2 regions of the Nonomuraea sp. NPDC050478 genome follow, and region 1 is predicted to be linked to the other one. Evidence: riboswitches for the same ligand, from Rfam matches in the RefSeq annotation. Region 1 holds a riboswitch; the other holds the start of a gene.
The links. A riboswitch is a leader RNA that binds a small molecule or an ion and turns the genes downstream of it on or off. The one in region 1 is predicted to bind S-adenosylmethionine.
Positions count from the first base shown of each region.

Region 2: linked by a shared signal. The riboswitch ahead of ACIBF7_RS02605 (aminotransferase class V-fold PLP-dependent enzyme) and the one ahead of thrC (threonine synthase) in region 1 are both predicted to bind S-adenosylmethionine.

Region 1 covers NZ_JBITHT010000010.1:27,526-32,139, reverse strand. The annotation lists gene groL (chaperonin GroEL) at 1-108, opposite strand, end outside; gene ACIBF7_RS39230 (cold-shock protein) at 415-618, opposite strand; gene ACIBF7_RS39225 (MoaD/ThiS family protein) at 870-1,145, opposite strand; gene thrC (threonine synthase) at 1,171-2,403, opposite strand; SAM riboswitch class I at 2,417-2,558, opposite strand; gene ACIBF7_RS39215 (RNA polymerase sigma factor) at 2,648-3,202, opposite strand; gene ACIBF7_RS39210 (trehalose-6-phosphate synthase) at 3,234-4,614, shown strand, end outside.
Region 2 covers NZ_JBITHT010000001.1:548,183-552,796, reverse strand. The annotation lists gene ACIBF7_RS02610 (DoxX family protein) at 1-543, shown strand, start outside; gene ACIBF7_RS02605 (aminotransferase class V-fold PLP-dependent enzyme) at 569-1,858, opposite strand; SAM riboswitch class IV at 1,903-2,018, opposite strand; gene ACIBF7_RS02600 (TerC family protein) at 2,119-2,859, shown strand; gene ACIBF7_RS02595 (cytochrome P450) at 2,859-4,049, shown strand; gene ACIBF7_RS02590 (SAM-dependent methyltransferase) at 4,057-4,614, opposite strand, start outside.

The DNA of each region.
Region 1 (4,614 bases):
GCGGCCCTTCGGGCCCAGCGTGACCTTCACCGCGTCGGCGAGCTGGTTCATCCCGCGCTCGAGACCGCGCCGGGCGTCCTCGTCAAACGCGATCATCTTGGCTGCCATTAGGCGAGACCTCCCAGATGCAGGGTGTCCTGGTGAGATCGAGCCGACGCCCGCGACGGCATGTGGGCCCACATCTCCGTTCGGCAGGCCCCATCGTCTCGATCCCCGTTGGCACTCATCAACATAGAGTGCCAACGACTGTTTAGCACTCTACCCTGTCGAGTGCAAGCTGACTCCGCACCTGGCCAGGTCAACAGATCGCCGTCGAAGGTGTCCGTACGGCGGGCCCCGGGCGGCCCGCCGTACCCCAATGTGAGGTGGCAGTCACACGCACTGCGCTGGCGTGCGAGCTGCCGGTCGCACCAGCTAGGCGACAGCGCGGACGGATTCCGCCTGCGGCCCCTTCTGGCCCTGCGTGATCTCGAACTCGACCCGTTGTCCCTGTTCGAGAGAGCGATACCCGTCCATCATGATTGCCGAGTAATGGACGAATACATCCTTACCACCGTCTACCGCGATGAAGCCGTAGCCCTTGTCCGCGTTGAACCACTTGACGGTGCCCTGCGCCACTTCCGACTCCTCTTACTGGGCTCAGGGATCTCGCCCATTCGTCTGCGAGACCCACAATCGCCATGACTTATGGGGATATCGTCTGACGATCGCACTCGACCATACCTGTGGCATGGCGGTCGGCAACAGAGTCAATCCGCAAAAGCCTTATTTCACCCCTAGCTGAGTAGTTCAAGGTTGAATTTCCCACAAAAGGGAGAAGGCGCCCACATGGGGCGCCTTCCAGACGATCGCTCCGCCGAGCGGGGGGCTCAGCCGCCCGCGACGGCCGGGATGATGGAGATCTGCGTGCCCTCAGGGGCCGGAGTGTCCAGACCTTGGGCGAATCGGACGTCCTCTTCCCCCACGTAGACGTTAACAAAACGCCGAATCTTGCCCGATTCATCCAGAATGCGGGCGCCGATCCCCGGGTAGTCGGAATCGAGCTTGGCCAGGACGTCACGGAGAGTCGCGCCCTCCCCACTCACTTCCGCGTTGCCCCCGGTGTACGTGCGCAGGATGGTAGGAATCCGCACAGAAACGCTCATGTTATGGTCTCGCCTTTCCTGATTGTCAGACAGTCGCGCGGAACGCGTCGAGGGAGGGCCGGATCACGGCCGTGGGCTGCGCGTCGGCCGCGACGGCGTCGAGCGTCTTGAGCCCGTCGCCGGTGTTGAGCACCACGGTCTCGGCCTCCGGGTCGAGCTGCCCGGTCTCGACGAGCTTCTTCAGCACACCCACCGTGACGCCGCCCGCCGTCTCGGCGAAGATGCCCTCGGTGGAGGCCAGCAGCTTGATGGCGGCCACGATCTCGGCGTCCGTCACGTCCTCGACGGCGCCGCCCGTGCGCCGGGCGATGTCGAGCACGTAAGGGCCGTCGGCGGGGTTGCCGATGGCCAGCGACTTGGCGATGGTGTCGGGCTTGACCGGCTGGACCACGTCGTGGCCGGCCTTGTAGGCGGCCGACACCGGCGAGCAGCCGAGCGCCTGCGCCCCGAAGACCTTGTAGGGCGTGTCGTCGACCAGCCCGAGCCGGATCAGCTCCTTGAAGCCCTTGTCGATCTTGGTGAGCTGGGAGCCGGACGCGATCGGGATGACGATCTGCTCAGGCAGCCGCCAGCCGAGCTGCTCGGCGATCTCGTACGCGAGCGTCTTGGAGCCCTCGGCGTAGTAGGGCCGCAGGTTGACGTTGACGAACCCCCACTTGTCGCCCATCGGGTCCCCGATCAGCTCCGAGCAGAACCGGTTGACCTCGTCGTAGGTGCCCTCGATGCCGATGAGCCTGCCGCCGAAGACGCGGGCCATGGCGATCTTGGCCTGCTCCAGCCCGGCGGGGATGAACACGCACGCGTCCAGGCCCGCCCTGGCGGCGGCGGCCGTCACGGCCCCGGCCAGGTTTCCGGTCGAGGAGCAGGAGAGCGTGTGGAAGCCGAAGTTGCGGGCCGCCTCGACGGCGATGGCCACCACCCGGTCCTTGAAGGAGTGGGTGGGGTTGCCCGAGTCGTCCTTCACGTACAGGGACTTGAGACCGAGCGCCCGGCCCAGGTTGCCCGCCTTGACGAGCGGCGTCCAGCCGGGGTTCATGTTGGGCTTGCTCGCGACGTCGGCGGGCACCGGCAGCAGGGAACGGTAGCGCCAGATGCTGGCCGGGCCCGACTCGATGTCGGACCTCTTGACGTCGCCGAAGTCGTAGGCCGCCTCCAGCGGCCCGAAACACTCGACGCAGGCGAAGTTGGGGCCGAGCGGATAGCGGGCGCCGCACTCGCGGCAGGAGAGAGCAGTGGCGGGACCGAAGTCGAGCGACATGAAGCGAGGCCTTCCCTCATCTTCGTCCGCGGCCACCCTGACCGCGGACCGGAATTGGCACCCTGTCCCGGTCGGCCTCGCCAGGTCGCGAGTCACAAGCCGGGAGGGTTGCCGGGGCTTCGCAGGGCCGGTCCCTCCACCCCTCTGGATGAGCAATGTTCAGTTGTGTGGTGCTGCTGACTCGGACTCTACCCAATCAACCACGTGACATGGACAGTCGTCTCACTCTCCGAGATGAACGATCTCACCGGTAGTCGTCGCCCAGCACACCCTGCACGTACTTGCGCGCCTGGTGGATGCGCGACTTGGCGGTGCCGAGCGGGATCTTGAGCTGCTCGGCCACCTCGCTGTAGTCGAGCTGCACGATGTCGCGCAGCACCAGCGCCTGCGCCAGGTCGGGCTTGTCGGCCTCCAGCGCCTCCATCGCGTCGAGCAGGTCGAGCCGCGAGCCCGCGATCACGCTGACCCGCCGCACGTCGGGCTTCTGCGTCAGCAGCTCGTCGGAGCTCTGCTCCGCCGACCTGCGCTTCAGCGAGCGGTACGTGGTGCGCGCGCAGTTGGCGGTCACGATGTGGAGCCAGGTGCTGAACCTGGCCCGCCCCTCGAACCTGGCGATGTTGCGCGCCACCGCGAGCAGGGTGTCCTGGGCCGCCTCCTCGGCGTCATGGTGATACGGCAGGATACGAGCGCAGTGCCGCAGCACGTCGGGCTCGATCCGTCGCAGGAGCTCGCCGAGTGAGCGATGATCGCCTCTGGCTGCGGCATGGGCGAGTTCCTCGGTGTGCTCATCTAGCGCCATAGCTGGGATCCTATGGTCGGAGGGAGCGTAAATGAACAGCGTCCTGCTCGCCTCGAACAGAGGCCCTGTGTCGTTCACCGTGTCCGACGACGGCGTCCTCACCATGAGACGCGGCGGCGGCGGTCTCGTCTCCGGGCTGTCCGGCGTGGCCAGGGACGAGGGCGTGCTGTGGGTGTGCGCGGCTCTGTCCGACGGCGACCGCAGCGCCGTCCGCCAGGCCCCCGGCGGCCGGCTCGACCACGCCGGCTACGAGACGGGCCCGCTGCGCATGCTCGACATCGCGCCCGCCACCTTCCACCGCGCCTACAACTCCGTGGCCAACTCCACGCTGTGGTTCGTCAACCACCTGCTCTACGACATCCCGAACGCGCCGCACTTCGGCACCCGGTTCCGGCGCGACTGGGAGTCCTACCGCGACTACAACGGCGCGTTCGCGCTCGCGCTGGCGGAGGGGGCCGCTCACGGCGCCCGGGTGATGGTGCAGGACTACCACCTGACGCTGACCCCGGCGATGCTCCGCGCCGAGCGGCCCGACCTGCGCATCGCGCACTTCAGCCACACGCCGTGGGCCCCGCCCGAATACTTCTCGCTGCTGCCCGACGAGGTGGCGCGCGAGGTGCTGGAGGGCGTCCTGGGCGCCGACCACGCCGGGTTCCTCACCCGTCGCTGGGCGGGCGCGTTCATGGACTGCTGCGAGACCGTGCTGGGCGCCGAGGTCGACCAGCGGGCCGCGACGATCACGTACGAGGGCCGCACCACCCGCGTCGGCGTGCACGCGCTGGGCGTCGACGGCAAGGCGCTGTGGACCCGCGCCGCCGAGCCCGACGTCGAGTCGCACATGGCGGCCATCAGGGAGGAGGTCGGCGACCGCAAGCTGATCGTGCGCATCGACCGCACCGAGCTGTCGAAGAACATCGTGCGCGGACTGCTCGCCTACAAGGAGTTCCTCGACGCCCACCCCGAGTGGCACGGCCGCGTCGTCCACCTGGCCTTCGCCTACCCGAGCCGCCACGATCTGCCCGAATACCGCGAATACACCGCGGCGGTGCAGCGCTGCGCGCAGGAGATCGAGGACGAGTACGCGACCGAGGACTGGAACCCCCTGATCCTCAACGTCAACGACGACTACCCGCGCTCCCTGGCCGCCTACCGGCTGGCCGACGTGCTGCTGGTCAACCCGATCCGCGACGGCATGAACCTGGTGGCCAAGGAAGGCCCGATCCTGTCGCCGCGCTGCGCGCTGGTGCTGTCGCGGGAGGCCGGCGCGTGCGCGGAGCTGGGCGCGCACGCGCTGGTGGTCAACCCGTACGACATCAGCGGCACCGCCGCCGCGCTGCACGCGGCGCTGGTGATGCCGGAGGCGGAGCGCGCCCGGCGCAGGGAGCGGCTGGAGGCGGCCGCCACCGCGCTGC
Region 2 (4,614 bases), on a different contig from region 1:
CTGCAGAAATGGACAGCGGGTCTGGGGGCCATCAGCGCCGGGTTCACCGAGATGGGCGTGCCGCTGCCTCAGGCGTCGGCCGCGTTCGCGACGATCGTCGAGGTGGTCTGCGGGGTGCTGCTGATCGTGGGGCTGGCGGTCCGGATCTCGGCGGCGCTGTTGCTGGTCGACATGATCGGGGCGCTGCTCTTCGTGCACGCGGCCGGCGGGGTGTTCGTCACGGAGGGCGGCTGGGAGCTGGTGGCGGCCCTGGGCGCGGCCTGCCTGCTGCTGATCGCGCTGGGCGGCGGGCGCATCGGCCTCGACGGGATCATCCACGCGGTGCACAGGCGTCGCTCCAGGCGGGCCGCCGCGACCGAGCCCGCCTACGAGCCGGTGCCGGGCGGGCTCGACAACGCGCCCACCCGGCCCACGGTGATGGAGGAACCGCAGCGCGACGTGCCCCCGCAGGGGAGCGCGAGCGGCTTGGACGACCGCGACATGCGTGACGTTGACCGCCTGCTCGGCGACGAGCCGACCCGGCCCCACCCACGCAAGCCGTAGGAGTTACGGTCGCTGAGCGGGCCGCTCAGCGACCGGCCAGGTCGCGCAGCGCGGCGAGAAGACGGTCGACATGCTCTTCGGTCGTGCCGATGCCGATCGAGGCGCGCACGGCCGAGGCGGTGCCGTCCGCGCAGCCGCCGTCCTGCGTGCCGAGCAGGTGCCGGACGAACGGGTGCGCGCAGAACTTGCCGTCCCGCACCCCGATCCCGTGCTCGGCCGACAGCGTCTCGGCGACCTCGCGCGCCGGGTGGCCATCGACGGTGAAGGACACGATGCCCACGCGCGGGTGGCCGGGCCCCCACAGCGAGAGTTCCCGTACCCCGTCGATGGCGGCGAGGCCGGCACGCAGCCGGGCGAGCAGCCGCTCCTCCTCGCGGACGAGCGGGGTCCAGCCGGTGGCGGTGAGCGCGTCGCAGGCGGCGGCCAGCGCGATGGCGCCCAGCACGTTCGGGGTGCCCGCCTCGTGCCGCGGCTCGGGGTCGTCGTGCCAGTCGGCCCCGTCCTCGCCGACGGCGCGCACCGCGCCGCCGCCCTTCAGGTACGGGTCGCCGGCGGCCAGCCAGTCACCGCGGCCGACCAGCGCCCCCGCCCCGAACGGCGCGTACAGCTTGTGCCCGGAGAAGACCACGTAGTCCAGGTCGAGCGCGGTCAGGTTGAGCGGCCGATGGGGGACGAGCTGGGCGGCGTCCACCAGGATGCGCGCGCCGTGCCGGTGCGCGATGTGGGCCAGCGCGGCGACGGGCCAGAGTTCGCCGGTGACGTTCGAGGCGGCGGTCACGACCAGGAGCTTGGGGCCGTCGATCCCGGCCAGGGTGTCGTCGGCGGCGCGCACGGCCTCGCCGGGGAAGGCGGGCGGCGCCAGCCGGACCACCCGCTGCCACGGCAGCAGCGAGGCGTGGTGCTCGGTGTCGAAGACGACCACGGTGGTGCCTTCGGGCAGGCAGCGGGCGAGCAGGTTGGTGGCGTCGGTGGTGTTGCGGGTGAACACCACCGCGTCGTCCGTGCGGGCGCCGACGAAGGCCCGTACGGTGTGGCGGGCCTGCTCGTAGCGGGCGGTGGTGAGCTGGGAGGCGTACCCGGCGCCGCGGTGCACGCTGGAGTAGGCCGGGAGCGCGGCGGCGACGGCGGTGCTGACCTGCTCCAGACAGGGGGCGCTGGCGGCGTAGTCGAGGTTGGCGTACCCGGTGAGCCTGCCGCCCTTGACCGGGACCCGCAGGTCGGCGCCGAGCACGACGGGGATCGCGCGCGCCGGACAGGGCTCCAGGTGCTTCTCGGGAGCGGTGCGGGCGGCGTCGAAGATCGTCAAAGTGGACACGGCATGCCTCCTCGGGCGTCATCGGACCCCAGGAGCAGCCACGGAGCCCGCGCTTGCCCGCCACCCTTCGTGGCGGACCAGGTCTTCACCCGGGGCACCCCGCCGCGGACGCGAGGGTTGCCGGCCAGCGAGCCGGGGCTTGGCGCTGGCACTCATGACCTACGTGCCGGACTATAACCGATGATTCATCCGGATCGCGAACTTCTCCGGACTTCTGCTCGTTGGGCGGTGGTACGTTCCCCCACCGAAAGTAGGCGGCGATGCTTGACTGGGTGTCCAACCCGGAGATCTGGATAGGGTTCCTCACCCTGGTGACCCTGGAGATCGTCCTGGGCATCGACAACATCATCTTCATCTCCATCCTGGCAGGGAAGCTGCCTCCCGAGCAGCGCGACCGGGCGCGGGTGGTGGGCCTGGCCGCGGCGCTGGTGATGCGGCTGCTCCTGCTGCTGGCGCTGTCGTGGGTGGTCCGGCTCACTGCGCCGCTGTTCGAGGTGTTCGGTCATGAGATATCGGGACGAGATCTCATCCTGCTGCTGGGTGGGCTGTTCCTGCTGGCCAAGAGCGTCACCGAGATCAGCCACACGATGGACGGGCCCAGCAAGGACGGCAAGTCGGCGGCCGTCGTCTCGTTCACGTCGGTCATCGTGCAGATCATGCTGCTCGACATCGTGTTCTCGCTCGACTCGGTGATCACCGCCGTGGGCATGGTCAATGAGCTCGGCGTGATGATCGCGGCCGTGGTCGTGGCGGTGGCGGTGATGCTGTTCGCCTCCGGGCCGATCAGCCGGTTCGTCGACGCGCATCCGAGCATCAAGATGCTGGCGCTGGCGTTCCTGGTGCTGATCGGGGTGATGCTCGTGGCCGAGGGTCTCGACCAGCACATCCCGAAGGGCTACATCTACTTCGCGATGGCGTTCTCGGTCGTCGTCGAGCTGCTCAACATCCGGGTGCGGAGCAGGAAGAACAAGCAGGTGGAGGAAGCTCCTACTATGCAATAGTGCGCTTTGATCCCTGGAATCCGGATTTCGTGGCCCATCCCTACGACGTCTACGCCGAGCTGAGGCGGGAGGCCCCCGTCAGCTACTTCGAACCCGCCGACCAGTGGCTGATCGCCCGCCACGCGGATGTGGACGAGCTGCTGCGTGACCGCAGGCTCGGCCGTTCCTATCTGCACGTGGCCACGGACGAGGAGTTCGGCAGGCCACCGGAGCCGGAGTTCCAGGAGCCGTTCTGGCGGGTGGTCCGCGCCGGCATGCTCGACGTCGAGCCGCCGGTGCACACCCGGCTGCGCCGCCTGGTGTCCAAGGCGTTCACCCCGCGCATGGTCGAGTCGCTGCGGCCGCGCGTGCGGGCCATCGCTGAAGGGCTCGTGGACGCGTACGTGGAGAAGGGCGGCGGAGATCTGATCGCGGAGGTCGCCGAGCCGCTGCCGGTGACGGTCATCGCGGAGATGCTGGGCATCCCCGAGCGGGACCGTCACCTGCTGCGGCCCTGGTCCTCGGACATCTGCCTGATGTACGAGCTCAATCCGAGCGAGGAGATGCAGCACACCGCGGTCAGGGCGGCGGACGAGTTCGCCGAGTACTTGAGAGGGCTGGCCCGCGAGCGGGCGGGGAAGCCGGGCGACGACCTGATCAGCGCGCTGGCGGGGATCCCCGAGCTGACCGAGGACGAGCTGATCGGCACCTGCGTGCTGCTGCTCAACGCCGGTCACGAGGCCACCGTGAACGCCACCGGCAACGGCTGGTGGGCGCTGTTCAGGAACCCGGACGAGCTGGCCCGGCTCCGCGCGGACCGCTCGCTGCTGCCCACGGCGATCGAGGAGGTGCTGCGCTGGGACACCCCGGCGCAGATGTTCGAGCGCTGGGTCCTGGAGGACATCGAGGTCGGCGGCGTGCGGATCCCGCGCGGGGCCGAGGTGGCGCTGCTGTTCGGCTCGGCCAACCGCGACCCCGAGGTGTTCGACGACCCCGACCGGTTCGACGCGGGCCGCAAGGACAACCCGCACATCTCGTTCGGCCTGGGCATCCACTACTGCCTGGGCGCGCCGCTGGCCAGGATCGAGATGGTCGAGTCGTTCGGCGCGCTGCTCGACCGGACGCCGGCGCTGGAGCTTGTCAGGGAGCCGGAGTGGAAGCCGGGCTACATCATCCGAGGGCTGCAGGGCCTGGAGCTGAGCACGCGCTGACGCCGGGTCACCGGCGCTGGCAGAGCCAGCCGAACCCGCCCAGCCCCGCCGGATCGATCAGCTCGGCCTCCTCGGAGGCCCGGGCGAGCGCCCGGAGATAGCCCGGAGGATCGGTGCGGGCCAGGTCGAGGGAGGGGCGGGCGCCGGTGACGCCCAGCTCGCGCAGCGCGGCACGCTGTGTGGACAAGGCTGTGGATATCGCGCCCGCCCGCCGCCCGGCCTCGGCGCACGCGTCGAGCGCGACGTGCGCGGTGATGTCGCAGGTCCCGTCGGGGATCGGGGATACGACCGCGCCGTCGCGATATCCGGTGAGCGTGCCGCAGCGCGGCCGGTTATCCACAGGGTGTGCATAATCGACGGCGACGGCCCGCCCCTGGTCGAGCCGCGCCAGGACCGCCGCCCAGGCCGCGTCGCGGGTGCGGCCGATCTCGGCTCTCGTGCCGACGCACGACAGCGGCCACCACCGTTTCAGCCACTCCAGATCGGCCGCCGGCGGCTCGCCGCCCAGCCGCTCCTCGCCGGTCTCGGTGTCGACCAGGACCAGCCGCGGCCCGTCTGCGGTCTG